DNA from 3 places in the Ferdinandcohnia sp. Marseille-Q9671 genome. Region 3 is predicted to be linked to each of the others. Evidence: riboswitches for the same ligand, from Rfam matches in the RefSeq annotation. Region 3 holds a riboswitch; each other region holds the start of a gene.
What was found. A riboswitch is a leader RNA that binds a small molecule or an ion and turns the genes downstream of it on or off. The one in region 3 is predicted to bind cyclic di-GMP.
Positions count from the first base shown of each region.

Region 1: it holds a riboswitch for cyclic di-GMP, as region 3 does, so the genes downstream of both, ACWNMY_RS12995 (diguanylate cyclase domain-containing protein) here and ACWNMY_RS09495 (methyl-accepting chemotaxis protein) in region 3, are expected to answer to the same signal.
Region 2: it holds a riboswitch for cyclic di-GMP, as region 3 does, so the genes downstream of both, ACWNMY_RS03665 (anti-repressor SinI family protein) here and ACWNMY_RS09495 (methyl-accepting chemotaxis protein) in region 3, are expected to answer to the same signal.

Region 1 is NZ_CDRJTA010000003.1:53,039-62,992, reverse strand. It holds gene ACWNMY_RS13040 (cbb3-type cytochrome c oxidase subunit I) at 1-1,232, opposite strand, end outside; gene ACWNMY_RS13035 (cytochrome c oxidase subunit II) at 1,247-1,720, opposite strand; gene ACWNMY_RS13030 (hypothetical protein) at 1,732-1,881, opposite strand; gene ACWNMY_RS13025 (SAM-dependent methyltransferase) at 2,177-2,782, opposite strand; gene ACWNMY_RS13020 (RNA polymerase sigma-70 factor) at 2,813-3,697, opposite strand; gene ACWNMY_RS13015 (phytoene desaturase family protein) at 3,690-4,997, opposite strand; gene cyoE (heme o synthase) at 5,143-6,045, opposite strand; gene ACWNMY_RS13005 (hypothetical protein) at 6,397-6,837, shown strand; gene ACWNMY_RS13000 (YxcD family protein) at 6,825-7,112, shown strand; gene ACWNMY_RS12995 (diguanylate cyclase domain-containing protein) at 7,144-8,352, opposite strand; cyclic di-GMP riboswitch class I at 8,472-8,561, opposite strand; gene ACWNMY_RS12990 (ABC transporter ATP-binding protein) at 8,944-9,954, shown strand, end outside.
Region 2 is NZ_CDRJTA010000001.1:692,436-702,389, reverse strand. It holds gene ACWNMY_RS03710 (YveK family protein) at 1-111, shown strand, start outside; gene ACWNMY_RS03705 (CpsD/CapB family tyrosine-protein kinase) at 101-808, shown strand; gene ACWNMY_RS03700 (glycosyltransferase family 4 protein) at 839-1,996, shown strand; gene murJ (murein biosynthesis integral membrane protein MurJ) at 2,010-3,530, shown strand; gene ACWNMY_RS03690 (sugar transferase) at 3,604-4,212, shown strand; gene ACWNMY_RS03685 (diaminopimelate decarboxylase) at 4,265-5,485, shown strand; gene ACWNMY_RS03680 (ATP-grasp domain-containing protein) at 5,499-6,476, shown strand; gene ACWNMY_RS03675 (hypothetical protein) at 6,666-7,421, shown strand; gene ACWNMY_RS03670 (helix-turn-helix domain-containing protein) at 7,664-7,993, opposite strand; gene ACWNMY_RS03665 (anti-repressor SinI family protein) at 8,154-8,282, opposite strand; cyclic di-GMP riboswitch class I at 8,316-8,404, opposite strand; gene ACWNMY_RS03660 (YqhG family protein) at 8,785-9,579, opposite strand; gene ACWNMY_RS03655 (DEAD/DEAH box helicase) at 9,557-9,954, opposite strand, start outside.
Region 3 is NZ_CDRJTA010000001.1:1,897,827-1,907,780, reverse strand. It holds gene ACWNMY_RS09515 (LysM peptidoglycan-binding domain-containing protein) at 1-3,095, shown strand, start outside; gene ACWNMY_RS09510 (SEC-C metal-binding domain-containing protein) at 3,529-4,599, shown strand; gene ACWNMY_RS09505 (hypothetical protein) at 4,773-4,913, shown strand; gene ACWNMY_RS09500 (Gfo/Idh/MocA family protein) at 5,047-6,015, shown strand; cyclic di-GMP riboswitch class I at 6,379-6,466, shown strand; gene ACWNMY_RS09495 (methyl-accepting chemotaxis protein) at 6,585-8,264, shown strand; gene ACWNMY_RS09490 (CPCC family cysteine-rich protein) at 8,641-8,979, shown strand; gene ACWNMY_RS09485 (hypothetical protein) at 9,006-9,461, opposite strand; gene ACWNMY_RS09480 (GNAT family N-acetyltransferase) at 9,569-9,954, opposite strand, start outside.

The DNA.
Region 1 (9,954 bases), on a different contig from region 3:
TGTGGAACTAACCAATAACAAACTCCGAAGAATGTCATAACGACTGACATACCAAGTGTTAAGTGGAAGTGTCCAACTACCCACATTGAATTGTGAACGACTTGGTCTAATTGGTTTGTACTTTGTACAATTCCACCAGCTCCTGCTGGGATAAAAGCAGCCATTGCGATAAATGGTGATAAGAAACGAACATCTTTCCATGGAAGCTTTTTAAACCAACCTAGTGCGCCCTTTCCACCTTTTCTTCTACCTGTACGTTCAAATACTGCAAACAATGCGTAAGCTGTCATTAAAGATGGGAAACCAATTGCTAAACTCATAAATACATGTAAAAATTTAACTGACGGTAGGATACCTGGGTCAATGATTTGATGGTGGAATCCACCTGTAATATTCATGATAACTAATGCAATTACAACTACACGAGTTAGTAAATCGCTCCAGCGTTTTCCGCCGATAATTTTTGGTATGATGACATACCATGCTGACACTGCTGTTAAATACCAAATGTTAACTGCCGTATGACCGAATGCCCAGAACAATGTACGAGATACCATTACGTTAATTGTATCTACCCAACCTAGTGTCCATGGGAGTATCATGAATAATACTTCAACTGCAACAAACGCTGTTGCACCAACTAGAAGAATGAATACCCCAGTTGCAAAGAAAGAAAAGATTGGTAGATGCTGTCCTTTATGATTCTTTCTCCAGTTAGCTACTTGAATAAATGCCCCAACTGATAGGAGCCAGATACCAACAACAACCAGCGCTAACCCGATATAGAATACAGGGTGTGCTGCCATTGGCGGATAGAACGTATACATAACAGATGCTTCATTCATAAGGATTGGAATGACAACCAATACAATCCCAACAATCTTTGTCCAAAACCCGATCCACGCTATTTTTCTAACCTTAGGCAGTAAGCCCCCTAGGTCGTGAGACAATCCTGCGTAAAAGTAACCTGTTGTAAAGAAAGCTGAAAATACCACTACTAAAAGTAAACCATGAGCTGTTAATACTTGATAATAAGTGAGATAGCTTGGTAATTCTAGAAGACCTGCACGGTTCAAACCCTGTAATAAACCTAAAAGACCACCTAGTAATAAAGCAATAATTGCTACTGAGATATAGGATTTCGCGATTTTTGCATCCTCTAGATTTACACCTAGTACTTTATTTGTTTTCTCTTTAAAGCTAGTATCTGTATTTCTTAATACTGTTTCCAAGGGTCTTCCCTCCTTTATTTAACCGTAATAGTTGTACCCATTAATTGGTGACCAGCACCGCAATATTCATTACAAAGCACTAAATATTCACCTGGTTCATCAAAGGTTTGAGAAATTTTTTGGATATGTCCAGGCATAACCATTGCATTTAAGTTTGTACCTGCAACCTGGAATCCGTGTACAACGTCCTTAGATGTCATTGTGAAGTGAACCTTTGCCCCCGCTGGCACTTCTATTTTAGCTGGGTTAAAACTAAAAACTTCTAATGTCATAACAACTTCATATTCATTTTCATCAATCTGATAAACACCAGGCTTATCAAATGGAGCTGTTTCATCAACCTTCTCGGGATCAATTGTTTCCATATTACTTGGAGGCCCCATTTCTAACGCAAAGGTTTGATAACCTGTTACAAGCATGAACGCCATGATCATACCGAAACTTATTGTTAGCCATATCTTTTCATCAAGATGCATTTTTTGTTTCATCATTTTCCCTCCTAAAATCTAGACATAAATAATCCAAATAATAATATATACGTAGCAAGAATGACTGCTCCAACCACTCCGACAGAGATCCAAGTTCCTACTAGTGGTCCTTGATATTCTCCACCTTCTTTTTTATTTCGGTTTACTTTTGAAGCTCCCATCCAGTTCAACCTCCTTATGTTCTTCTTACTTACATCTTAATTAGTAACCATTCTCAAAGAAGTGAACTGAATCACACATTAGCTGTAATATTTATTACACCCCCATGAGAAAAGGACGAGAAAATTGAATTTTCTCGTCCTTTTAAATATGTAAATCAATATAAGAACCGCGTTAATTCGGCATTTTCATCCTTTTTGATTTGTATGGAAGATAGGCATTTGCAAAATTGACAAATTGATGAACATACATTTTCTTACACAAAAAAACCTCCAGCTTTGGAGGCTTCTGTTTATTCTATGAGATATGATATACCAAAAAGCGCTCATAGCTGTTTCTCTCATATAATCCAGGAATGATAATTTCTTTCTTAAACTGAAAGGCTGTATGATTTTCTAAAAAATAAGTGTAATCCGCTGATCCATAGTAAAGAATAATTTCTATTTCACGTGGATTCTGCTGTAATGACCGAACGATATTGTTAATGATATGCTTAAAAACCTGTATCGAAAAAGGGTTGAAAAAGTAAAATCGATTATCTAATGGATGTATTCTATAATCCTGTGCCTTACAATGATGAATATTGATCTCCTCTTTACGCGCACCCGTCTTTTTCAAATAACGGTCTCTGTTATCAAGTGCATCCTGGAAGAGGCTCTTCTCTACTTCTATCCCGACGACAGATACTGAGAAAAAATGATGAATATAAAAAAGCAATCTACCCTTCCCACACCCAAAATCAACCACCCGATCATCACTTTTTACTTGATATTGTTTAAAAAGTGCATCAAGTCCCTCATATGGTGTGGGTTCGTATCGATGGTTATGAACGGAGGAGCTAAATCCCTTTTGCCCTCCACTCGTTTTTACATGTAAAAGTGCATCAGTATAGTAATCATTCATTGGGTTATTCCTAATCTCCTTATACTACCTTTAAAGTGATATCCCTTTATTCACATACTTTAGCTTTTCAGGATTTCGAATTAAAAATATGTGACTGATTTGGTTATTTTCTGTTTCAAAGCATACCACATTCTCAGGTTCGTTATTTCTCTTTATTATAATACCGATTTCCCCATTCACATTTGCCAAATCAATTTCCATAGTATCATCATTCCCAAACTTTCGAAGAAGCCCCAATATAAATTGTACAACCCTTTCTTGAGATACAATTGGTACTAAAGCAGCTTTCACCTTACCACCTCCATCTGAATAGAGAACAACATCGTTGGTGAGCATGCGTAACAGGCCTTCTGTATTTCCAGTTGCTGCTGCATAGAGAAAGGATTGAACAAACTGGTTTAACTCTTTTTCGTTCCTTTTTACATATTTAGTATTGTTATAGTTTAGTTTTTTCCTGGCCCGACTTAACACTTTTCTACAGTTTGCCTCTTCTTTTTCTAGTATTGACGCAATTTCACCATACTCATAGTCGAAAGCTTCTCTTAAAACAAACACTGCTCGTTCGACCGGGTTTAGTTGCTCCATCAGAGAAAGTAATGCATACGAAATTTCATCCTGTCTCAGAACTTCATGCAAGGGATCTTCATTTTCAGATATTATGAGTGGTTCTGGTAGCCAAGGGCCTATATATACCTCTCTTTGCTTTTTTGCTGATTTCAAATAATCAATAGAACGATTTGTAACCATTTTACAAAGATACGCCTTCTTACTCTCAATTTGTTCACGGCTCGCTTTCTCATAAGCAAGTAGAACATCATGAACAATGTCCTCAGCCTCTGTAATCGTTCCAACCATTCGATATGCAATCGCAAAAAGCAAAGGCTTATATTCACTATAAGATTGATTATCAATCATGATTTCCAACACAACCTTCCGCGCCATATTGTTCTATGATATATTCGGCAGCCTGCCTACCACTAGAAAACGCTGCATCTACAAGCATTCCCTCATGTCCCACCCAGTCACCTGCCACATACAAACCAGGTATCTGGTCTACTTGTGGTTTTGGTCTTCCATGAAAACCATTCGTCTCTGCTAAAACGGTGTTGTGAGAAACAATCATAGTAGGAAGATATCTTTTATAAAGGACAAATTCCTCCCAACCAGGCTGAATTCCTCCTAAAAAGGAAATTAACTGATTTTGTATTTCCTTTGCATCATCGGTATCTGAAGGATTTCTATATTTCATAACATGTACAATCTGATAATCCTGCAAGCTAAGCTTTGCTATTTTTGAATGATTTGAAAAGTAAAAGGGATTCTCTAAATCCATTGCAAAATTAATTTTAGGATTCGGAAGTTCTGATAAAACGAGATCCATACATGCGACACGAACTGGATTACGCTCCTTTAATTTCCGTAAAATAGAAAAACTCTCATGCCCCTCCAACATAGCATAGGTTTCATCAGGACTAGCCGTTGATAGAACGTTTTTAGCAAGAACTGCTTCATTATTTGTATAAACCTTTAGTTGAGGTGAAAAACCACTTATCATTTTCACATTTGCCTCTCTATAAAAATATACTCCAAATGATTCTGCTTTCTCCTCAAGCTGTCGTATCATACTTTGCCAACCATAATGGAGGTACATTGCATTTCCTAATTGTAGTTGCTTTAACGCAGCGCCTGCACTCAATCTATTTGGATCGTTTGAATAAGATGATAATCGAGTTAGCATTAGAATAAGATGCTGTGCCACTTTATCTTTAAACTTATGCTCTACCCAATGACGTAATGGTATATGTTGAAGGTTTTCTGTATCTATTTTTTTGTAGTTGATAAAGAAAGTGAGTAGTTCTTTCTTTGCCTTCCAATTTAAGAGCGGACTGGTTAACAAACTATAAGGAGTTGCAGGAATATCATAACAAATGCCATTCTGAACAATCTTTCCCTTCGTGGGAACGACACCTCCCTTAACATATATCCCCAGCTCCTGTAATATCTCCATTGATCTACCTTTTGTATATAATGCATGTGGACCCAGGTTTAAAAAGGAGTCCTCCTTCTCTGTCGTTCTTCCTCTCCCACCTATGTTTTTAGATTTTTCTAATACAAGCACCGACTTCCCTGCACGCGCCAAGTATATAGAGGCAGTTAGACCAGCCACCCCACTACCGATAATGACACAATCCCATCTTTTTTCTTCTAATTGCATCCTGTTCACTCCCATTGTTCGATTTATACCTAAGACGATTGAACAATCGAATTTGTGACAACAGGTTCTGAGTTTTCAATAGATTACGTCTCCTCGACATGCAAAAAACCCCGCCACTTAGAAAGCAGCGAGGTCTATCCATTTCTTACCCTATATATTTCGGGAGTGTCACAAGTACCATCGACAAAAAGATAATCAAAATATAATTTACAGAATATAGAAAATTCCAGCGTGCCCATTTATTATCATCTTTTACTGAAAAACCTTTAATGCTTAATATCAACCACCCTATATTAAGGAAGGTTGCGATGACAATAAAAGTTGTTCCGAGGTCATCTAAAAAGAAAGGCAACGGAAACAAACAGGCGACATAAAATAAAAAATGCTTCTTTGTTACCTGAATCCCCCGAACTACAGGAAGCATTGCAACACCCGCAGCCTTGTACTCATCATACTTTCTGATTGCAATGGCATACGTGTGTGGCATCTGGAAAATAAATAAAATGAAGAACAATACAATTGGAACTGTATGGTTAATTGGTGCAACTGCGGCCCATCCCATTAATGGGGAAACGGCACCTGATACACTGCCAATCACCGTATTAAATGTATATTTTCTCTTTGACCACATCGTATAAGGTACAACATAAGTGAACCATCCTACTAATGTATAAATGACTGCCTCTAGTGTTGTAAATGATAAGAGTACAAAACCTAGAATGGTACATATTATCCCTAAGATTAATACAGCTTTTAACGAGAAATGCCCTGTTACAGTTGGACGTTTCTTCGTTCGATCCATGACCGTATCTATATCAACATCATACCAGTTATTTATGATTAAGGCTCCCGCCATAACAAGGGTACTCCCGAGCATCGTAGATAGAAACAATCCCACATTTTCCTGAAAGGAAGCACCTGTAAAATAAATTGCTAACCAAAAACCAGAAAATACGGGAAGTACGTTAGCAAGTAAAACCCCTGCTTTAAAAAGGGACCTAAGATCAGCCATAAAAGATGTTGTCTGTTTATTTGTTTCTGTTTTCATTTTGGTATCCTCTTTCCTACCTTCTATTACTAAGAACACTTTCTTAAAGTATACTATACCACTTTTAAACAGAATAACTTTAAAAATTACCAGTTATCCATATAACGTTACTATTTTAGACTAATTTACATCATGTTCCGAATTCTCTATATAGAATTGAGGATTGTTTTTGGTAGTTGAATCCACGGCCGCTAAAGCCATAATTTACCTTATTAATTTTTTATAAATAACCGAAACCATTTACCTTTTCCATCGTATATAGAAGAGAAGATTCAAAAGCTTAATTCTTCTTGATAGGGTATAATGGATAATAATAAAATGAATCTTACTAACATATGGAGGTATACAATAATGAAAAAGGTAATATCAGCATTTCTAGCACTTTCACTTATTCTCTCGCCTGTTGGAAACATTGTTTTTCAAGACCATTCAACAACTGTTGAGGCGAAGGGGTACAAATCAGGTAAAAAAGGTTTCAATAATAATATAGGTAATACGAATAAATCAAACTTCCAACAACAGAAAAAGGACAACACTACTACGAATAAATCTACTGCTACAACCACTCCAAAAGGCGGATTAATGTCTGGCGGGTTAATGAAAGGCCTTATGCTTGGTGGTCTTGCTGGATTACTATTCGGCGGTCTTTTAGGTGGAATGGGAGCACTCGGTTCATTTCTTGGCCTAATGATTAATGTTCTAGCGATATATGTTCTATTTTCCATCATTCGCAAAATCTTTGTTCTTATTAGAGACAAGAAGAAAAAAGAGACTGATCCATGGAGAAGCTAATTCTTTCTGAACAAGAAATCATCAATGCAGTATGTGTCTATATTGGATTGAAGAAGCAAGTGAAACCTGAAGAGGTTGAAGTTGAGCTTATGTATGATGACGACTATGGATTTTCTGCAGAGGTCTATGTAAACGAGCGTAAACAAGTTCTTATCATGGCAAACCTTATCGAAGCTATTCGTCTATTGCTCGGGGAGTTTATGGGTAAAGACCCTTATGCAGGGATTAAGCTAGTTCTAGATGATGAAGAAGGTATAATCGCACATATCAATTAAATAAAGACTCATCCTTTTTGGATGAGTCTTTTTATGCCTTTATATCCGCTATTATCATACGGTTTTTTCCACTTTCCTTTGCAGCATATAGCGCTTGATCGGCTGCTTTCTTCAAAGCATCGACAGTTAACCCATGATGAGGATACACACCTACACCTGTACTTATCGATACAGTAATTCTTTCACCCTCAAGTAAAACCGGATGCTCTACATAGTACGTTTTTAATCTAGAATAAATACCTTCTACACTCTGGTCGTTTCGAGACTTGATTAAAATCATAAATTCATCACCGGCGTAACGATAACCCTCTATGAATTTATCACATACAGACTTCATTCCATCTGCTAACACCTTCAGATATAAATCTCCCGCATCGTGACCAAATTGATCATTCACCTGTTTTAAATCATCGGAGTCAATCATCATTACTGTAATTTCTTCATTTCCACTCCGAAGTAACTGTGCTAAATCCTCATGGAATGCCCGATGGTTTTTTAAACCTGTTAATTCATCCGTTCTCGACATAGTATAGATTTTTTCGTATAATCTTGCAGTTTCAATTGAGTTAATTACTTGTGCTCCAATCATTTGGAGTAAGTCCTCATGCTCCTTCCGATAGGCAAAATCGCGAAAACTTTGAGCTGAAATAACTCCTTTTACCTGATCATCAATAACCACTGGCACAAAAAGGCAGGAACTCGTGTCTTCCTCTCCTTCACCCATTGTCATGTCATATTCATGATTTTGACTTTGTTGTTTTAAATGAACGATTTCTCTCGTTTTGATTACCTTTGACGTATAATTCTCACCAAGTTCTACTATACTTGGTGGAGCTGGCTCTCCGTTATCCATAATAAAAACCAAATGAACATATGAATCTCCTGGATTATACAAGGCAATATAAAATGAATCCGTAGGCATTACCTGAGAAACCATTTCATACGATTTTTGGAGAAGGACACTTTCATTTAATGTTTTGCTACATATTTGGGCAAATTCATGTAGGATGCGATAATGCTTATTCATCCAATGCATATTTTCCATTTGTTCATTCATTTCCTGGAGCTGCGTTAAAAGTTCATTAGTTTGTTCCTTTTCTTCGCTTCCCTGATACGTACATTCAAAAAAATCACGAACCTCCTTAGATATCAGGTTTTTCTCAGAACCAACCTTCTCAATTAGTTCACTCAATTTCTTTAGTACGTTCAGATTTTTAGCAGCTTGGACCTCTTTATCCATTTGTAATCACTTCCAAAAATTTTTCTATCCAAAAATCTAGTAAACTAGTAGCTATAGTTGGTATAAAAAAAAGACTAATCCAACCGATTAATCTACGTTTCTTTGCGTTACGAGTTATCCTCGGCAACTGGCTGGCATGTCAACGTTGGTTTGACGTAGCCCCTATAGTTTTGCGTCTTCATCTTTCAATGAATTTGCCTTGTCGATATTCTATTGTTATATCAAAAATGAATTTTTTAAATTATAACTTAATTATATTTGTTATTTCTACTTTGGTCAATTAAATCAACACTTATTTTTCCAAGTAATGTGAAATATATCCTATGAAAAATCTCCTATATCACTTTCCTTATTTAGTCATATCTATTACATTTAGTATTGTTATTGAATTATTTCACAATTCGTGTATAATTATGCCGGATTGAGTCTGAAATGCACAATGGCTCCGCCTATTTGGCGACAAGCACAAGAAAAGTGCAGACGAAGGCGTTTTTTGCCTTAAGAAGCAATTTGCTTAAGCCGATGACGCCTGGAGCTAGACATAAAAACAGCTTGAAAAATTTAATATTTAATAGAAAGAAGGGGGTTGCTATGAATAACATACCTATTATTCAATTTAAAAATGTTACCAAACAATATGACAACGATCCCGCTGTCCTTAATAATGTAAGTTTTGAAATAGAAAGAGGAAAATTTTATACACTTCTTGGACCTTCTGGCTGTGGTAAGACGACGATTTTACGATTAATTGCAGGTTTTATTGAACCCTCTAATGGCGAGGTTTATTTTAACGGTAAAAAGGTAAACACTGTACCCGCTAACAAACGTCAGGTTAATACTGTTTTTCAAGATTATGCTCTATTCCCACATCTAAACGTTTTTGAGAATGTAGCATTTGGACTTCGTATTAAGAAAATGAAGAACGCTGACATCGAAGCGAAGGTGAAGGAAGCATTAAGCTTTGTTAACTTAAAAGGCTATGAAAACCGTGAAATTAATGAAATGTCAGGTGGTCAGAGGCAGCGTGTTGCAATTGCACGTGCCATTGTAAATGAACCTGAGATTATCTTATTAGATGAACCTTTATCTGCATTAGACTTAAAACTTCGAACGGAAATGCAATACGAGCTCCGCGAACTGCAACAGCGACTCGGTATTACGTTTATCTTTGTTACACATGATCAAGAGGAAGCTCTAGCCATGTCAGATGAGATTTTTGTATTAAATGAAGGAAAAATTCAACAAAGTGGAACCCCTATAGATATCTATGATGAGCCAATAAATCGTTTTGTTGCTGATTTTATCGGAGAATCAAATATTGTAAAAGGAAAAATGCATCAGGATTTTCTTGTTGAATTTGTTGGAAAAACCTTTGAATGTGTAGACCAAGGATTTACAAAAAACGAACTTGTTGATATTGTAATTCGCCCAGAGGACTTAGAAATAACCACTTTTGAAAAAGGAAAGCTTCAAGTGGTAGTTGATTCTCAACTTTTCAGAGGCGTTCATTATGAAATTTGTTGTTTTGATAAAGATGGAAATGAGTGGCTTGTGCATTCCACGAAAAAGGCAAAAGTCGGTGATGAAATAGGACTCTATTTT
Region 2 (9,954 bases), 1.2 Mb from region 3:
GTACCGGAAATTAGTGAAAAACAATGGAAAATAAACCCACGAGCTGCGGAGAATATTACTAATATTGCGATGAATACACAAATAGGAGAGGGTGAGAACATTGGGTCGTAAACGCAAAAGAAAAGAACGAGTAATGGAAAGTAATCGTAGTTTAATCTCCCATTATAGGTCAAGATCACCAATTTCCGAACGATATCGAGCCATTCGAACCAGTATTCAGTTTGCTAGTTTAGAAAAAGAAATACGTATGATTACGGTAACGTCAGCTTCTCCAGGTGAAGGAAAATCTACGACCGCATCGAATTTAGCAATTGTGTTAGCACAGCAGGATCATAATGTATTGTTAGTGGATATGGATATGAGGAAGCCAACATGCCATTCTACTTTTCGAGTTGAAAATCAATCAGGGTTAACAAATGTTTTATTTAATCTAGCTAAATTATCTGAAGTGGTTCATAAAACGGCCGTTCCCAACTTATCATTGTTAACAAGTGGTCCTATTCCACCCAACCCTGCGGAATTGTTAAGTAGGAATAGAATGGATTGGGTATTAAATGAGGCGCGTTTAGAGTATGACTATATTATCCTTGATACACCTCCTATTCTCACCGTTACGGATGCACAAATTGTCGCACAAAAAAGCGATGGTGTTGTTCTTGTAATAAGTAATGGTAAAACAACAAAAGAAAGTGCTGCTAAAGCAAAAGAACTTTTGCTAAAGGCGAGAGCGAACATATTGGGAGTTATATTAAATCGTAAAGAGAAGAAATTTAATAAAAAGGACAGTTATTATTATGGGACAAAATAATAACTTGAAAAAAAGGAGTCACTTTTATATATGAAGATTTTATATGTTGCAACAATCGCCAGTACGATCAATGATTTTTTTATTCCGCATATAAAATTTCTATTAGACAAAGGGAATGTGGTGGGAATAGCTTGTAACAAAGTACATGACATTAGCCCAAAATTGCTGGAGTTAGGGTGTGAAATTCATCCTATTACATTTCAAAGAAATCCACTAGATCTTGAGAATGTTAGTGCCTACAAACAGATACATAGAGTGGTAGCTGAGGAAGGATATGAACTATTACATGTTCACACCCCTGTTGCCTCTTTTATTACCCGCATGGCTTGTAGAAATATACAAAATGTCAAAATCCTTTATACAGCCCACGGGTTTCATTTTTTTAAAGGAGCTCCAATGAAAAACTGGGCTTTATACTACACCTTAGAAAAAATGGCTGCCAGATGGACGGATGGATTAATAACGATGAATGATGAGGATTATTTATCTGCTAAAAAATTGAAGCTACGAAAAGAGCATTCAATCTTCAAAGTAAATGGTATAGGACTTGATTTACAAAAGTTTGTACCACAAACATTTGAAAAGAAAAATAAGCTCCGCTACCAGTATGGCTTTAGTGATGAAGATTTTATCTTAATATATGTTGGAGAACTTAGTTACCGTAAGCACCAGGACCTTATAATTAAGGCAGTTGGCAGGCTAAAAGGAAGTATTCCAAATTTAAAATTATTAGTAGTTGGTTCAGGAAGTAAATCAATAGAGTATAAGGAGTTGACCAAAAGCCTCGATATAGAAAGAAATGTTGCCTTTTTAGGGTACAGGGAAGATATTCCGCAATTAATGGCACTTTCTGATATTGCAGTTTCAACATCTAGACAAGAAGGTCTACCGGTAAATGTGATGGAAGCAATGGCGACTGGGCTACCTCTAGTTGTTACGAATTGTAGAGGGAATCGAGACTTAGTTATTCATGATTTAAACGGTTATGTTGTTGATACAGATGATGTGCATGGTTGTGCTTCATCAATTGAAAGACTTTACAAATCAGCGGAAATACAACAAAGGTTTTCAACAAAAAACAAAGATCTAATTCACTTATATTCTATTGAGGTTGTAATTAACGATATGAATAAAATATACGAGAAACAGGGGCTACAGTGTGAAGAGAGGCTAAAATTAATACGATAGGATTTGCTTTATTGTGAAAAAAACAATTATTTTAGTTATGTTATTGAGCCTATTATCAAAAGGGATAGGATTTTTACGTGATATTATTCTTGCTTATTTTTATGGAGCCTCTTCCATAAGTGATGCTTTTCTTATATCGCTAGTCATACCTAGTGTCATCTTTGGTTTCATAGGAATAGGGGTATCTTCTGCATATATCCCAATGTATAGTAATATTGAAAGCAAGTTAGGTGTCAAAGAAGGAGATAAATTTACGAATTATTTAATAAACCTTATGCTTGTTTTTACCACCTTTTTATGTTTAATCTGTTTACTATTTACTGAGCCCTTAGTAAAAATTTTTGCGTCTGGATTTGATGGAGAAACTATAGAATTAGCGACATCATTCACAAGGGTTACAGTATTAAGTATGTATTTTTCCGGCCTTATATATATTTTTAGTGGGTATCTACAAATAAAAGGTAATCATATTGCACCAAGTCTTATGGGATTACCATTGAATTTTGCTTTAATCTTGGCAATTGTATTAAGTTCTTACATTCAAATATCGATCCTGCCTTTCGGTAAAGTACTGGGTGCTTTTTTACAATTTTTATTTTTACTCTTTTTTGTTTATCAAAAAGATTTCTCCTACAAACCGATATTAAATGTAAAAAACGATCATCTAAAGAGGATGGTCGTTTTAGCTTTTCCAATCATATTAGGTTCATCTGTTGAACAAATTAATAAACTTGTAGACAGAACAATAGCGTCAAATATAGCTATTGGAGGTATTTCAGCCCTTAACTATGCAAACCAGCTTAATTTATTTGTCCAAGGAATTTTCGTTTCATCAATAGCCGCAGTATTTTACCCGGTCATTTCAAAAATGGCGGCAAATGATAATGTTTTAGGTTTGAGAAAGGCATTATCACAAACTATGGTTGTGATTAGTGTGCTACTTGTTCCAGTGACAATGGGTAGTGTTATTTTCGCTCAACCAATTGTAGAGCTTTTATTTGGCCGAGGTGCATTTACGAAACAAGCAATTGATATGACCTCAACTGCCTTGTTTTACTACTCTATTGGAATGATTGCATTTGGTCTTAGAGATGTCTTAACAAAAGCATTTTATTCTCTAAAAGACTCACGAACCCCAATGATTAATTCTGCTCTAACCGTTATTTTAAACATAGTCCTAAATATTGTTTTATCAAAGTTTCTAGGTATAGGTGGGTTAGCACTGGCAACAAGTATATCAGCAAGTGTTTGTACAATTCTTTTATTTATTAGTCTAGGAAAAAAGATTGGCTTTTTTGAATTTAAAAACATGACTATGTCATTTTTGAAAATCATTTGTAGTTCTGTCATTATGGGATTCATTGCAAAATTTTCCTATGTAATGCTAGGTCAAATATTTCATATACAATTGTCGCTATTGATCTCAATATTGGTAGGTGCTATTGCTTATTGTTTAATCATGTACTTTATGAAAATAAAAGAAGTTGATGACTTTATTAAGGGTATAAAGAGAGTGATTGAAAAATCTCTCTAGTATATCAAATTTTTTACGAAAATCATTGTGGAGATCTAGAAAAAACGAAGTAGTGGAAATTGGAGTGGGTTACATGAAAAGGATATTTGATTTGTTAATCGCTTCGCTTGTTTTAATTTTGTTTTGTCCGATCATTTTCATCACTGCAATTCTAGTTAAATTAAAACTTGGCTCACCTATTCTATTTAAGCAGGAACGCCCAGGTTATAATGGGAAGTCCTTTGTACTATATAAGTTTAGAACAATGACCGAAGAGAGGGATAAAAATGGTGAAGATTTACCAGATTATTTAAGATTATCTCCAATTGGGAATTTCATTAGAAAGTATAGTTTAGATGAATTGCCTCAATTGATTAATGTTGTAAAAGGAGATATGAGTTTAGTCGGACCTAGACCACTATTGTTGGAATATATTCCCATGTATTCACCTTTTCAAGCAAGGCGTCATGAAGTAAAACCAGGTATAACAGGTTGGGCTCAGGTTAATGGAAGAAACGCAATTAGCTGGGAAAAAAGATTTGAATTAGACGTATGGTATGTGGAACATCAATCTTTCCTCCTGGATATTAGAATTATTTTAATGACTTTAAAAAGACTGATTAAGCCAGAAGGTATCAACCAAGATAGTCATGCTACTATGTCGGATTTTAAGGGTAGCCAAAATAAGACAGGTAATTTGTAGAAATGAATAGAGGGTGAGAAGATTGCTTCTAGACTTTAAAAGAGTTGAAGAATTGGAGAGAAAATATGGAACCTCCTTTTTTCTACTGGATGTTCAAAAGCTAAGGGAAAACTATAGAAAAATAGAGTATGCATTTAAAAGTCGATATCAAAACTTCATTATAGGTTATTCATACAAGACTAACTATCTTCCCTATTTATGTAAGGAATTATCCAAAATAGGGGCCTATGCTGAAGTGGTATCTCGGTTAGAGTACGATTTAGCACTAAAAATCGGTGTAGATCCAAAGTCTATTATATTTAATGGACCTATAAAAAACATGAATGATATAAATTTAGCCTTTGAAAATGAAAGCATTCTAAATATTGATTCGTTGTATGAAGTAGACTTAATCAAAGAGTATTGTGCTGCTAATGAAAATAAACAAATAAAAGTAGGGTTGAGGGCTAATTTTTCACTTTCAAAAGGCGGCGAAAGTCCACTTCAGGAAGGTTATGAGACGAGCAGATTTGGTATTTGCGTTGAAAATGGAAATTTTGAATATGTAATAAACGAATTGAAGATGATCAGCAATGTAAAAATTACCGGATTACATGGTCATTTTTCCACAAAAACAAGAAGCGTTGAAACATATCAAACGATTACAAAGAAACTATGTGATTTAGTTATACAATATATACCTGATACAGTGGAGTATATTGATATTGGGGGAGGAATATATGGTGAACTCCCTCAATCCTTTCGAGTCAATGCACCAGGATTTGAGGATTATGCTGAAGCCATATGTTTAATTGTCAATGAAGAATTTAAACATTTTGTTAAGAAGCCTTTTTTAGTATTAGAACCAGGTATTTCAATGGTTGCTAATACTTTTCTTTTTATAACAAAGGTAATAGATGTAAAAAAGGTGAATAATACAAACTTTGTTTTAGTGGACGGTAGTGTTCATAACATTAAGCCTACTATGCATAAAAGAAATCTTCCAATGCAGACTGTAAAAGCTATCGAAAATTTCACAGAAGATGGAATTTATCAAATAGTTGGTTATACATGTATGGAAAAGGACTATCTTGCACACGACATTGCTGGTGAAGTGCCTAGCCGTAACGATTATTTTATCTTTGAAAATGTTGGCGCCTATACGATAGTTTTTAATCCCCCATTTATTAAAGAAAGACCAGCTATTATTGCTTATGATGGGAAAAAAACATTTATTGTAAGAAAAAAAGAAACAATTAAGGAATTCTTTAATGAGGATATATACTGCTTTTAAAAGAGGGATGAAAATGAATATCTTAATATGTAGTGCAGGAAGAAGAGTAAAACTAGTTTCCTATTTTAAAGAGGAGCTTGCTCAAATAGGTGGAAATGTAGTTGCAGTTGATTGTGACAATAAAGCACCAGCTTTATATTTTGCAGATGCTTATGAAATTGTTCCACGCATAGACCAACCCGAATACCTACAGACCATTAAGGATATATGTAGAAGATATAAAATAGATGCTGTTCTTTCACTTATTGATCCGGAATTAACGTTATTAGCAAGCCATAAAAGTGAGTTTGAAAACGAAAATATAAAAGCAATCATTTCAAATTGTGATGTGGTAGATATTTGTTATGATAAATATTTAACTTCTACATTTCTACAATCAAATCAATTGCCTTTTATAAATTCTTATATTGATATTGAGGAAGTTGAAAGAGACTTAGAGAATGAGAGAATACATTTTCCATTAATTCTGAAACCGAGAAAAGGTAGTGCAAGTTTAGGAATTCATAAAATTAATTCTTTTAAAGAACTCCATGCTTTGTTTAAAGCGAATGATGATATTGTTATACAGCCTTTTGTTGAAGGTGAGGAGTACGGTGTAGACTGTTATATCGATTTACTTAATAATCATGTTACAAATATCTTTATAAAGCGAAAAATAAGAATGAGGGCTGGAGAAACTGATAAATCCATGGCAGTCAAGGACGAGGAGCTTTTTAACATCGTTGAAAGATTAATAGATGCGTTGGGACCGATTGGGCCTATTGATATAGATTGCTTCAAAACGACATCTGGGTATCTTATTTCGGAAATTAATCCACGTTTTGGGGGAGGGTACCCTCATGCTCATGAACTAGGACAGAATTTTCTAAAAAACATCATTAATAATCTAAAAGGTATTCCAAATCAATCAGTGGTTGGAAACTATGAGGAAGGCTCCATATTGATTAAGTTCGATAGTCATCAAATCATTAATGCGGAGAGTGGTATATAGTAATCCCTTATACAAAAATTGGGTCAAGAGCTGTACCAAAATCCCTAAGCTATCTAAATTAATTAACCAGTCATTCGATTAGTTGGCTTTTCAGCTAGTGTGAAGAAAATAAACCTATCTATAAATTTGGTTAGAGGTTGATACTTTCAAAGAGAAAACCTCTTCATTATGAGAGGCGATAGAAAAAATATGGAAAATGACCTAAAGCATGGAATTATTGTTGACTTTTTTGGTTTGCCGGGAAGTGGGAAAACAACAATTGCCCATTTGCTTGCAAATAAATTGAACGAAAATGGTTACGAGATACAGGAAAATATTTATTATATGAATAATGAGTATAGTTCCTTAAAACGGATTGTAATAAAAACTGTTAATACTATCACTTTTACGATAAAAAACTTTGCTTACTTATGTGATTTATTTTCAATGTTTAGTGGGGTCACTATTAGAAATTATCATGAGGTGATAAAACAATGGGTTAATGTTTGTTTTGTACTTACAAATGTAAACCAAACTAACAAAAAAGATTTTGTAATAGCAGATCAAGGAATTATACAAGCAGCTATTTCCTTGTCGGTTACTTATAAGAATGTTGACATTGAAGCCGTTATTAGAAAACTTTATGAAAGGGTTAACTCACCTGTAAGGCATATATATATATCTGTCGAATTAGAAAAGGATCTAGAACGTTTAAACCTAAGAGACAATGGTAAATTAAGAGTAGACTTTGAAAAAGATGAAGTGTTGCAAAGATTTCAATTAAAAGTAATTGAAAAATTATGTAATGAAGTAATAAAATCTTTTCCACATACCATTATTGATAACAATGGATCATTTCAAAGTGAGTTAACGTCGATTATTAACACAGGGATGCTAGAGGAAGTAATGAGAATTTTAGAGACATCTTCTAGGATTAATAATATTTCAAAAGGTTGTCCTAGTTAACTTTAATATAGTTTCTTGGACCTATCAGAATCAACATTGATTGAATTATTTGATTAAGATTTATTTTTTTATAGATTCTTTATTTGTAATAGTTTGGAATTTGTCATATCTACGTTTTGAGTCGATTTGGTTTAAAGCTATGAATAATTTAGGTGAAGGAATCCTCATTGTCATATTACACACTATTCCAGAAAAAAACGTGCAATATGATGAATACTCTGATTGATCATATTGCACGTTTTCTATTTATTTTGTGATTTCCATTTGTTAAACTCCAAAAACTCTTTAAATTCTTCTTTCGAAACTCCTGATTTCATAGCTTCTTGTACTAGTTGGGCCCAATCAGAATCAAGTTCTTCTATTTTTGTATCGTGGTCCTCATTATGGAGTAATGTATTCACTGATACGCCGAGGACCGAAGAAACCTTTTCTAGAAATTGGATAGAAGGGTTCGATTGGAGGTTTCGTTCGATAGAGCTTAAGTATGATTTGGCAACTCCTGCCCGATCTGCTAGTTCTGATAGAGATAATTGTTTTTGTAAGCGATATGTTTTGATGCGTTGACCAATCATTGATTTCACCTTCCTTCCCTTCCCCATTATAACATATAATGAAGAAATGTTTTATAATAAGAACAAAAAATAAAAAATAAAGAACCCGGTGTGTTCCGAGTTCTCTAGCTTGATAATAATAGTATAAGTTTATAGTACGGTTTGTTATATGTAAGGTTGGTTATGCTGTTTTACTTTGGAGGAAAGCTTGAATATCCTGGACGCTCATTCCTATCTCCATTGCTTCTAAAATTAGTTCAATCCAATCTTGATCCAATTGTTCATTTTTGTTTTGTACTTCATTAATCATTATTCGTTTTCCTCCCAAAATACAATTTGTATTCCAGGCAGTCCAGCCATCATAATTGAATACCCAACGTTAGACCTGTGACTTTGCGTCCCTATTTTTCAATAGGTTTGCCTTTATCTGCTTGAACTCCAGCTGACTGACCTATAACGATAGTCCCTTATATGTATAGAACCTTTGTATTACATTTAGAAGTATAAAACATAAAAAATATTATTTCTGTAAAAAAATGTCGATGTCAAAATATTTACAAAAATAGTTTTGTTGTTTGTTCGCCTACTTAAAATATGTTAGATATTATCGTATTTTGTTATAAAAGCTCGAAGGATGGGGTGAAAGACCTATAATTGTTAATATGTCTTTTCATTCAGTTTACATATTCCAATAATCACATGGGGTAAATTGTAAAATTGCCAGTAAATTGCAAGTTAATTGTCGAACGATTTTTCAAAAAACACCCTCAAAAAAGGAAAAGCCCACCCTCGAATATGAGGATAGGCCTATTTTATAAAGCATTTTGACAGAGATAAAACAACCCGCCATTGATAATTTCGACAAGAACTTTTGGTTCGTACTGGTCTCTAAGTGCTTCTTTTTCAATTTCATAGCTTTCTGGTTTTTCTTCGATTCCTTCATAAAAAGCATTTAAAAGAGCAAGGTCTTCATCCCACCGTTTTCTAGCTTCATCTGCCCATAAGTGATCCTGTGTCTTAACAAACCCTCTGATATATTGCTGTAATCGACTCACTCCACTTTGTGGTTTTACAAGTGGAGACATCGTATAGGTTAAATCAGGAATTTTTGGTGTTAACGGTAACCGTTCAAGTTTTTCTTGGAAATCCTCTATAATCATTCCGTTTATAAGTTGTATGCCGAGAGACATCAATACATCTCGTTTTCGATCACATTTATATGAAACCTTCACATTTAACCCTAACCATGGAAAAAGGGGAGTGTTACCCTGCATACCGGGAGTTGTCTGTTGATAGAGCCTAATGTAGCTTGCAAGTTTTTTGGAAGACTCAAAAATTTGATGTAAGCGGGGAGCTCCGAAGTGGATAAAGTCCCCCTTTATGTTATCAGGTGTTTTGTCCCGGTCTGTGATTAATGTAAGCTTCATCGGATTTGGGGTACCGCCTGTTTTTTCAACATAGGTCCAATAGAAGGGACGGTTCATTAATTGCTTATCTATATCAACTGTTAATTGGACGGTCATATGTCCAGGTTGTTTTTCAAGAATTTCACAGTTGTTTGAAACAAAATATTTTTCCAGAAAATTAACTATTTCCTGTTGCTGCATGCTGCTCACCACCGTTTTGTTCTTCAAAGCTAATAATGGATGTTAGATTCTCCATTTTAATCTTTATTTCTCCTTCGCTACGTGATCGAAGCATAATATCCTGAATATGGTCTTCGATATTTCCAAGGTCCAATCTTGTTAAAATATCGTCGAGTTGACCAATCACTCGCTCAAACAGATTAATTTTTTCATATAATAGCTTTAAGATATGCTCTTCAACTGTGTTTTTAGTTGCAAAGTTATATATATGAACATCCTTTTCTTGCCCAAGACGATGGATACGACCTATGCGTTGTTCAAGTCTCATTGGATTCCAAGGAAGGTCATAATTGATTATGTGATTACAGAATTGCAGGTTAATCCCTTCACCACCGG
Region 3 (9,954 bases):
CACCTGTGATTAACAATAATGCTATCATTAACAGTCAATCCGCTGAAAACTACCATATTTCTGGGAAAGCTCAACCTGGGGCAACCGTTGATATTACCGTGTCAGATGGGGTCAACCCTGATATCCTCACCTCGACAACTGCAAATGAAAACGGTGAATACAGTATTGCAGTAGATGTGAGTAGGTTAGTTGATACGAGTATAACCATTACGGCGTTCCAAACAAGCGCTTCTGGGATCTCAAGTCATGTCACAAATATCTCGGTTGATAAGGATACAGAGGCACCAACGGCTCCTATTTTTACAAGCAATGAATTTATCACTAATGGAAATCAAGATAGTTATGAATTGCGAGGAAAAGCGGAAGCAAACACAAACCTCACAATCAGGATTGTGAATGAGGCTGGACAGGAACAGGTAGTAACGGGGACAGCAAATGAATATGGAGACTACAGTATTCCAGTTGATCTTACAGATTTCACAGATGGGGACCTTTCCTTTGAGTTAACACAGACTGACTCAGCGGGAAATGTGAGCCAGGCTGTGACGAAAACGTTGGTTAAGGATACAGTGGGTCCTTCTGAATTTGAACTAGAAACATTGCTTCCGATTTTTACAGACAATGCCTTGGTGTACCCGGTTCGTGGAATTGTTGAGCCACATAGTAAAGTTGCGATTGAAATAAGTGATGGTGTCAACAGTATAACGAAAACCGTTGAAACAGATGAAGACGGGCTGTTTGAGGAGATTTTCGACGTAAGTACGCTACGTGATGGGGAGCTTACCGCCACATTTAGGGCGACTGATAATGCTGGAAATACTGGCCAAGCCCATCTATCTACGATTGAAAAGGATACGAGTGCACCCGTTGGAGTCGTGACAAATCAACCAGACTTTGTGAATCAGACCAATCAGAACAATTTTACAATAACAGGGTCAAGTGTTGAGGAAGGGGCGACTGTGGAAATGGTCGTCAGCGATGGGGTAACGACAGTCGTACGGACTGCGCTTGTCACAAATGGCACCTTCACTGCAAACTTTGATCTAACAGGCTTGAAGGACGGACCACTTACATTTGAAGCAAGGCAAATCGACCGAGCCGGAAATCGAAGCATTGCTGAAGCAACAACGATTGTGAAGGATACGGTCGTTGAACATGCGGTTGCAACGAAGAACGGGTTCCGTTATGAAAATCTACAATACATTTATACGGTAATTGGAACGGCGGAAGCGAACGCTACAATTGAAGTTTCTCTTTTTGATGCTGGTAAAAATGTGCTTGTAACACGTGTGGCAAAGGCCGACAAGAATGGTTTTTATTCTGTCGATATGTATATCGACCAAGTTTCGAAGGTAGCTTCGGCATCGGTAACACAAACGGATGTTGCTGGTAATACGAGTGAAGTGACGAATGTATCCCTAAGTACGTACACAGTGTCGGCAGGTGATTCCTTATATGCGGTGGCTAAACGCTATAACACGACCGTGGATTCATTGATGTCACTTAATAATTTATCAAGTGACGTAATTCAGCCGAATCAAACGCTGCGTCTGCCGATTACGGCGAGTGAGGTCATCAATCTAGGGTACATGTATTTTGGAAATACGAAGGAATATGTGAACACAGTCAATGGAACAGGACATGCCGTCAATATCGTTTCACCAAGCTATTTTGATATTAATGCCGATGGGACGTTAAAGCTAACCTACCAGGTTGATCCGAACTTTGTAGAAACGATGCATCGACAAGGAATCCGCGTTGTTCCATTTTTAAGTAATCATTGGAACCGTGAAGTGGGTCGTGCGATGCTACAAAACAAAGAGCTTGCTGCCCAGCAAATCGCTGATGCAATCGCTCGCTACAATCTTGATGGAGTGAATGTTGATATTGAAAATGTAAGCGATGTTGACCAAGCAGATTATACTGAATTTGTGCGGTTACTACGTGAAAAAATTCCTCCAACAAAGGAAGTATCTGTTGCGGTTGCAGCAAATCCAAATGGTTGGACAAAAGGATGGCATGGGTCCTATGACTACGCAAACCTTGCCAAATATGCAGATTACCTTATGATAATGGCATATGACGAGAGCTACGAAGGTGGCGCCCCTGGCTCTGTCGCAAGCTATTCGTGGGTTGAAAAATCAATTCAGTATGCACTTGCACAAGATGTCGCTCCAGATAAGATTGTCCTCGGGATTGCTCATTTTGGTCGTTATTGGATGGAAGGACAAAGCTATGGTGGTCATGGAATTTCCAATACTCAAGTAGAAACGCTGATTAATCGGTACAATGGAACCGTCGTATTCGATGAAGTGAGTAAAACACCAAAAGCGACGATCACCATTAAAGCAGGAGACCCGGTAACAATTGTGAGCGGGAAAGCTCTTGCACCAGGAACATATACGATTTGGTATGAAAACGCAGAGTCGATTCGTCATAAGCTGGAGCTTGTTGGCAAATACAATATTCGTGGTGTCGGAAACTGGAGTCTTGGACAAGAAAACAAAGACGTGTGGAACAGCTACACAACCACCTTGCCAAATACAGTTCCAGTTGTTTCACCAGCCTACACGGCACCGGTTCAAAATTATAAAACGTACACGGTGGCTTCCGGCGATACACTTTGGGGGATTGCAAATGGAAATGACACAACGGTGAGTGCGGTTCGTGAAGCAAATAACCTAACATCAGATTCACTCTCTATAGGGCAGGTGTTACGAATCCCGACAGAAGAAGCCGTTTCGTCAGGTGGTACAACGCAGCCAACTCCACCACCAACTCAAACGACTACAGCGCCGGTGTATACGATCAATTACTCGGTAGTCGCTGGAGATAGTCTGTCTAGGATTGCTTCGAAAAATGGTACAACCGTAACAGCAATTAAAAGTGCCAACAACCTTACATCAGATATGATCTATGTGGGGCAAACGTTAAAAGTACCGACTAATGTTGTGACCTACACGGTAGTCTCGGGTGATACCTTGTATGGCATCGCCGCACGCTATAACATAACAGTCGCTACCATTAAGTCAGAAAACAACCTAACCTCAGACATCCTCAGTATAGGTCAAACGTTGAGGATTCCGGTATCATAAGGGAGTGGACCCGAATGCTTTATGAGGCATTCGGGTTTTTGGATTTTTTTGCTAGTGACAGTAAGTTGTGGGATAGTGACAGTATTTTGAAAATAGTGACAGAAAGTACTCGGATAGTGACAGTATTTTTGAATTAGTGACAGTAAGTTATAGATTTGGCGGTTTATTTGTGTGATTGAACGTCTATCGCCGATAGAAATAGAAACAAATTAACGCCGATAGAAACAAAATAACGCGGATAGAACGAGATTAACGCCGATAGAACAAAATAACGCGGATAGAACGAGTTTAACGTCGATAGAACCAACCTATCGCCAATAGATCCTTATATTACGACTGTTTTCCCTATTCTGAAAAGTCTACCATGTCCTCTAATTCGCCAATAATATGATATGATAGATGCATAGTTAAGACAGAAAGGTGAATCAATTGCATGGCGGTTATTGGACGAAACGAACCCTGCGCATGTGGCAGTGGGAAAAAATTTAAGAAATGCTGCGGGAAGAATGCCGTAGTTTCGATAGATCAAGTAGTGGAAAATGAACTAAATGATATCCAGCATGAAGTTTTTCAATATGCGCTTCATATGTATGAGGAATTCTTTGAAGAAAGCATGGCTGAATATGAGGAGATTTTCGAAAAGCTCCCAGAGGATGTCTATGATTTGTTCGCTTTCTTTTCAAGAGTATGGGTCATCAGCTCTGTTCCAGTTGAAGGGAAAACCATTTTAGAAGAGTATGTGGATGCGTACGGACCGAAATATAGCAGACCTCGAACTCGAGATCTTTTACAAGGATGGAAGGCAGCGAGACCATCTGCGTATATGGTAACAGAGGTTGACCAGGGTTCTTACATGACGGTAAAGGATATCTTTACCGATGTAGAGCATAGTGTCAGAATTTATGAATCCGAGACAGAAGTAAAGGCAGGATATTTTGTGTTCGGAACCTTACTGCCTGCTGGGGTAAACTCGATCTTCTTCCCAACTTTTCTCGAATTGCCTATTGAATTCGCGGATAATATGAAAAATATGATTCTCGAACTCTATAGAGAAAGTGGAAAAAAGGATCCAGTTGAATTCATGTCGACTGAATTTATCAATGTATTTATGGTCTTTATGTTTGGAAAGTCAAAAGTTACAGCGCAAGATTATGAATGGAAAACAGTGAAACAGCAAGAGGTCGCTGAATTATTCCAGGTTCGTATGAAGGAATATGGCTATGATGAGAATATTACTGGAATGGGTATTTTTATGTGGCATAAATATTGTGAACTGAAAAATCCTCGTATTCTAAAAACAGGTATTTACGAAGCTGCGTTGGTTTATCTAGTGGAAGAAATTTATCCATACGAAGGCACTTCAACTCAACAAGAGCTTGCCGAAGAGTATGGTGTGTCTGCAAATAGTATTTCTACTAAGTACAAGGAGCTTGAGAAGTACTTGTTAGATGAAGTGAAAAAGTATAAAGAGCTTGTCGACGAAAGCCAACCTGGACTTGGGTGATATAAACGTGAAAAAACAATCCGATCAGGGTTGTTTTTTTATGGAAAAAAGCTCTTGCAATATAAAATAAATTCAAACATTTGTCACAAATTTGTCACAACTTACCTTTGAAAAATTTGCCGAATAGTGTAAAATGGATTTTAATTGGAAAATAAGATTGGTAGGTAAAAAGTATGAGTTTTCAAATAGAATCTGAACAACTTTTAAAAATTATGGTAGATATTCAGAAAAAGGTTGAAGAAACGGCTTCTCTTACAACCGAAGAGGTCATGCGTGATCTAATTGGTAGACTGAAAGAATGTCAATCTGCGTAAGTACTTTTGGGGATTATCCCCATTTTTTCTCGCTACAGAAATAGCCCCTATTTTTAACCCTCAAAATGTAAGCCCTTTCCTAAAAATCGAACTTATGAGAAAATAGAGTAATAGATAAATAGGAGGAACAAATATGACAAAAATTCGTTTTGGTATATTAAGTACGGCAAAAATTGCGCGAACTACGTTACTGCCCTCAATGGAAAGAGCGCATAATGTAGAAGTCGTGGCAGTTGCGAGTGAGAGCGGGAAAGCTGAAGGCTTTGCAGCAGAACATGGAATCGAAAAGTATTATGATACATATACAGAACTACTACAGGATCCGGAAGTTGATGCAGTCTACATTCCACTTCCAAATCAACTACATAAAAAATGGGCAATCGAAGCTGCGAAGCACGGCAAACATGTACTTTGTGAAAAGCCAGCAGCGTTGAATTCTCAAGAAGTTGAAGAAATGGAAAAGGTGTTTGCAGAACAAAATGTTACCTTTATGGAAGGGTTTATGTATCAATTCCATCCACAGCATACTCGAGTGAAGGAAATCATCTCAGCAGGGGAAATCGGAGATGTAAAGCTAATTCGTTCCACTTTTTCCTTCCCCCATGCAATGAATCCTGATAGCATTAAACTCCAGAAGCATCTTGGTGGCGGGGTATTGTATGATGTGGGCTGCTATTGCATTCATGCTAGTCGTTTGATCACAGGTGAAGAGCCAATTGAAGTGACTGCAACAGCTAGCATCCATCCAACCCATGAGGTCGATGTTACAGCAGCGGGTACACTTACGTTTGAAAGTGGAATTCTTGCAAGCTTTGACTGCAGCTTTGAACAACCGTTTAAGGCTCAATATGAGGTAGTTGGTACAAAAGGTTCTATTTTAGTGGGGCGTGCCTTCCGTCCGGACAACCAAGAAGGAAACGGACTGATTGAAATAAGCACGGAAGCAGGTGTACGTGAAGAGACTGTTCAAGGTGACCAGTATAAGCTTCAGGTAGAGCATTTTGCTGAGTGTGTGTTATCAAATAAGCAGCCAATGTATTCTGTGGCCGATACAATCAAAAACATGCGTGTGATTGAGCAGGCATTGGAACAAATCAAATAACTAAGTATAAAAAGTCAGCACTAGCTGGCTTTTTTTCTTCCTTATTTTGTGGTTAATCTTTTTTATTTTGGGATACGTTTGAAATCCTCAATTCTTCATCCTCATTCTATTCTTTTTTTCTAGTAATCAGGTATATCTATGAAAAATATGTCAATACTAGATTACTAGAGAAGATAGAGTCGAAATGAATGGAGGAATATAGTATGAAAGCGAATCTTGAATTACCAGAGGTACTACCAACTAGTAAAGAGGAATTTTATAAAATGCTTCTTGATTTGGTAGTCAAAAAGTAACAGAAATGACATGTCGAGTATTGTTGGAAGACTCCATAACTTGTATACTAGGACTTAGAAACTAGTATAATTGAAGAAAAGGCAAACTCTCCGAAAGGATAGGACGCAAAGCTGAGGGTCTACCGTACAATTTGTACCACGATAGCCTAGCTGCCAATAATGTATAACGTTATCGGGCCATTCTTGTGTGATGGCCTATTTTTATGTGTGAAGAATGTATGATTGTTCTATTCTATTCTTTTATTTTCTTAACTACTAGAAGGGGGTTGCATATATATGAAAAGTATTAGAATGAGACTAACTGTTAGTTTTTTTGCCATCATCATACTTTGTATAGGTCTATCGGTATATAATTTTGTAGCTGTTTCAAGTATGAATGATAAAACCAAGGAGATTACTTCTACCGAGCTATCTGAACTTATCGAATATGACACGTTGAAATACAATATTGCACAAAGTATTGCCTTGACAAGGGGTTATGTTCTGTACGGAGATAAGTCCTACAAAGAGGAATTTGGCATGTATTCGGTGGAATTTGATCTGATGAAGAAAAAATTGGCTAATGTGAAGGACAAAGAGGTACAGGAGCTTTTAAGAGCAAGCAATAGCTGGAAAGAGCAAATTAAAAAGGATGTCATAGATGTTTATGATAACGGTGATGCAGAGTTAGCTAAACACAATCTTCAGGTTTATATTCAGCCTGCTGCAAGTGGCTTAATGGAGCGTGTAGAAAATCTAGCACATAATAAGGAAAGACAGATTGTATCAACAGGAGAAAATGTTGTGAGTTATGGTGAATCCGCGAATCTAGTGGGACTCATTATAGCAGGAATTGTGATTGTGTTAGGAGCTATCATTTCTATCTACACATCAGAGGTTATTTCAAGACCGGTGAAGCAAATTGCCAATCGAATGAATGCGATTTCGAAGGGTGAGCTTCAATCCGAACCGATAAAAACGAAGCTAAAGGACGAAATCGGTCAACTCGTTACTTCGGTTTATTATATGAATGAATATTTAAGGAGCGTCGTCAAGCAGATGTCTGTTGTATCAGATAATGTGACGGGGCAGAGTGAGGAATTGACCCAGTACGCGGATGAGGTTATGGCTGGTAGCCAGCAAATTGCTGTCACGATGGATGAACTTTCACGTGGTGCGGAGGATCAAGCAACATCTTCCACTACCTTAATTGAAAAGATGTCTCATTTTTCACAGGAAATCATGCAGGTTGCTGTAAAAGGGGACGACATTAAGGAACAGTCTCAAGGGATGCTTAAGATGACAAACGATGGTAGTGCATATATGGAAACGTCCATTGGACAAATGAACAGCATCAATGAAAAAATGAAGCAATCGCACGCACTGGTTGTAGGGTTAGACCATAAAACAAATGAAATTACAAAGCTTGTGAATGTGATTCAGGAAATCGCAGGTCAAACCAATCTACTTGCACTAAACGCGGCAATTGAAGCAGCTCGTGCGGGTGAACATGGGAAGGGCTTTGCTGTTGTGGCGGACGAGGTTCGTAAGCTTGCCGAACAGGTTGGAAAGTCGGTTGCGGAAATCACGTTGATAGTAAAAGATATTCAACAAGAATCTAAGCAGGTTGTGCAATCATTAGATGACGGCTATCAATCTGTTGAAGAAGGTACAGTTCAAATTCAAACAACTGGAAAAACCTTTAATAACTTAAAACAGACAATCGAACAAATTGGCGCACAAATTGAAACAATGTCAGCTTCATTGTATGGAGTGCTTGATGATACACAAGTAATCAGTGGTTCGATCGAGGGAATTGCGGCTGTAGCAGAAGAGTCTGCAGCAGGTGTTGAGGAAGTATCAGCAACAGCCCAACAATCGAGCAGCTCAATGGAAGAAGTCGCTAGAAGCGCAAAACAACTAGAAGAAAACGCAGGCGAACTAAACTCCTTAATACAACGCTTTAAACTAAACTAATCAGTCAGCAGAAAGCTTGGGGAATGGACCTCAAGCTTTCTTTTAATGTGGATGAGGGAATTTACTATTTGGGACAGGGGGACAGGTCCCTTGACCCAGCAGGCTGTCAAACATGTGGGACAGGGGGACAGGTCCCGTGACCCAGCAAGCTGTCAAACACTTGTGGGACAGGGGTACAGGTTCCTTGACCCAGCAGGCTGTCAAACATGTGGGACAGGGGGACAGGTCCCGTGACCCAGCAAGCTGTCAAACACTTGTGGGACAGGGGGACAGGTCCGGTGACCCAGTAGGCTGTCAAATCCATGCTGAGCCATGGGGACAGGTTCCTCGACCCAGCTGACACTAAGACCTCTTTTTAGGAAAGGAGCAAAACATAATGTTTACATGTCCGTGTTGTGGTTTTAAAACATTAGATGAAGCATTTGCATATGATATTTGTGAAATCTGCGGCTGGGAGGATGACCCGACGCAGCAAGATTACCCTGGGTTAGATTTTGGTCCGAATGAGGGCAGTTTATGTGAGGAGCAGGCAGAACTTTTGAAGAGAATACCTGCAGAACGTATTAACTATAATGGGTATGTGCGTGATAAAGAGTGGAGGCCGCTTTTGGCAGATGAATGTATTAACCCCGAGGCAACGATTGAAACGGGTATGGATTATTTTAACTTAATCGGTGAAGAGGAAATGGTTTACTATTGGAAAAGAAAGAAATAGAAAAAAGGATGCAACAATAGCATCCTTTATTCCACTTCACTTATTTTTACATTACGAAACATGAATTTTGTTTTCTCGGCTTTATTAGTGAGCACCATCGCGTCAATTTGAGAGGTGGTCTCCTGGAGTTCCACCTCTAGCTGGATGGTCCGCCATGAATCATGCAAGGCAATCACAGGTGAGACCGTTTCCGCTAAAAATGTGCCTCGTGGATCGGTCTCATCTACATTTAAATAGACGGCACCTTCACCCTTCACCTGAACTTGATACAGAATAGTCATTCCACCTTTCACGCCACGCGGTGAAAAAACAAACCCTTCGTTTTCCTCTTTGCCTGCTGTTTTTACCTCAAATGTACCATCCTCCACCTGTACCACCGTTGCACTGACACCGAAAAATGGAGATTTTTCCGCAGCTGAAGCTGGGGCAACAGCGATGAAAAGCAGTAATACTATACTAAAAAATAATGTGCGTTTGTTCATAGGTACCTCCTTTGGGCGGAGGACAGGTTCTGTGTCACAGAATGGGACAAGGAACCTGTCCCCTTGTCCCACTTAGTATATGGAAAAAGGAGGGAAACATGTACGGTTTAGAAGGCTGCAGGAATTGGGAGTTTGAATAGGCTGTTTTCTAAATCAATCTCACCTCTTACCATTAGGAAATCGGATGTTTCATATTCGACCGGTGTGAAATTCTCCTCAAACAAATCAGGGCTAATGTACAGATGGAGCTCTGTAAAATTATCTGGTATAACCGAGCATAGTTGCTTAAGTGTTGGCATTGTTGGTCCAACGATATCATACAGCTCACAGATTCCTTCATTCACTCTGAAAATAAGTAGTACATTCAAATCAGGTGAGTAATGCACCATTTTATGTAGGGTTGGGTTATACATGTTAAGGTAGAAAGATGATTCATATGCCAATGGATAAAACAGTTGAGAACTTGGGACATTCTTTTTAAAAAGGCTTTGTA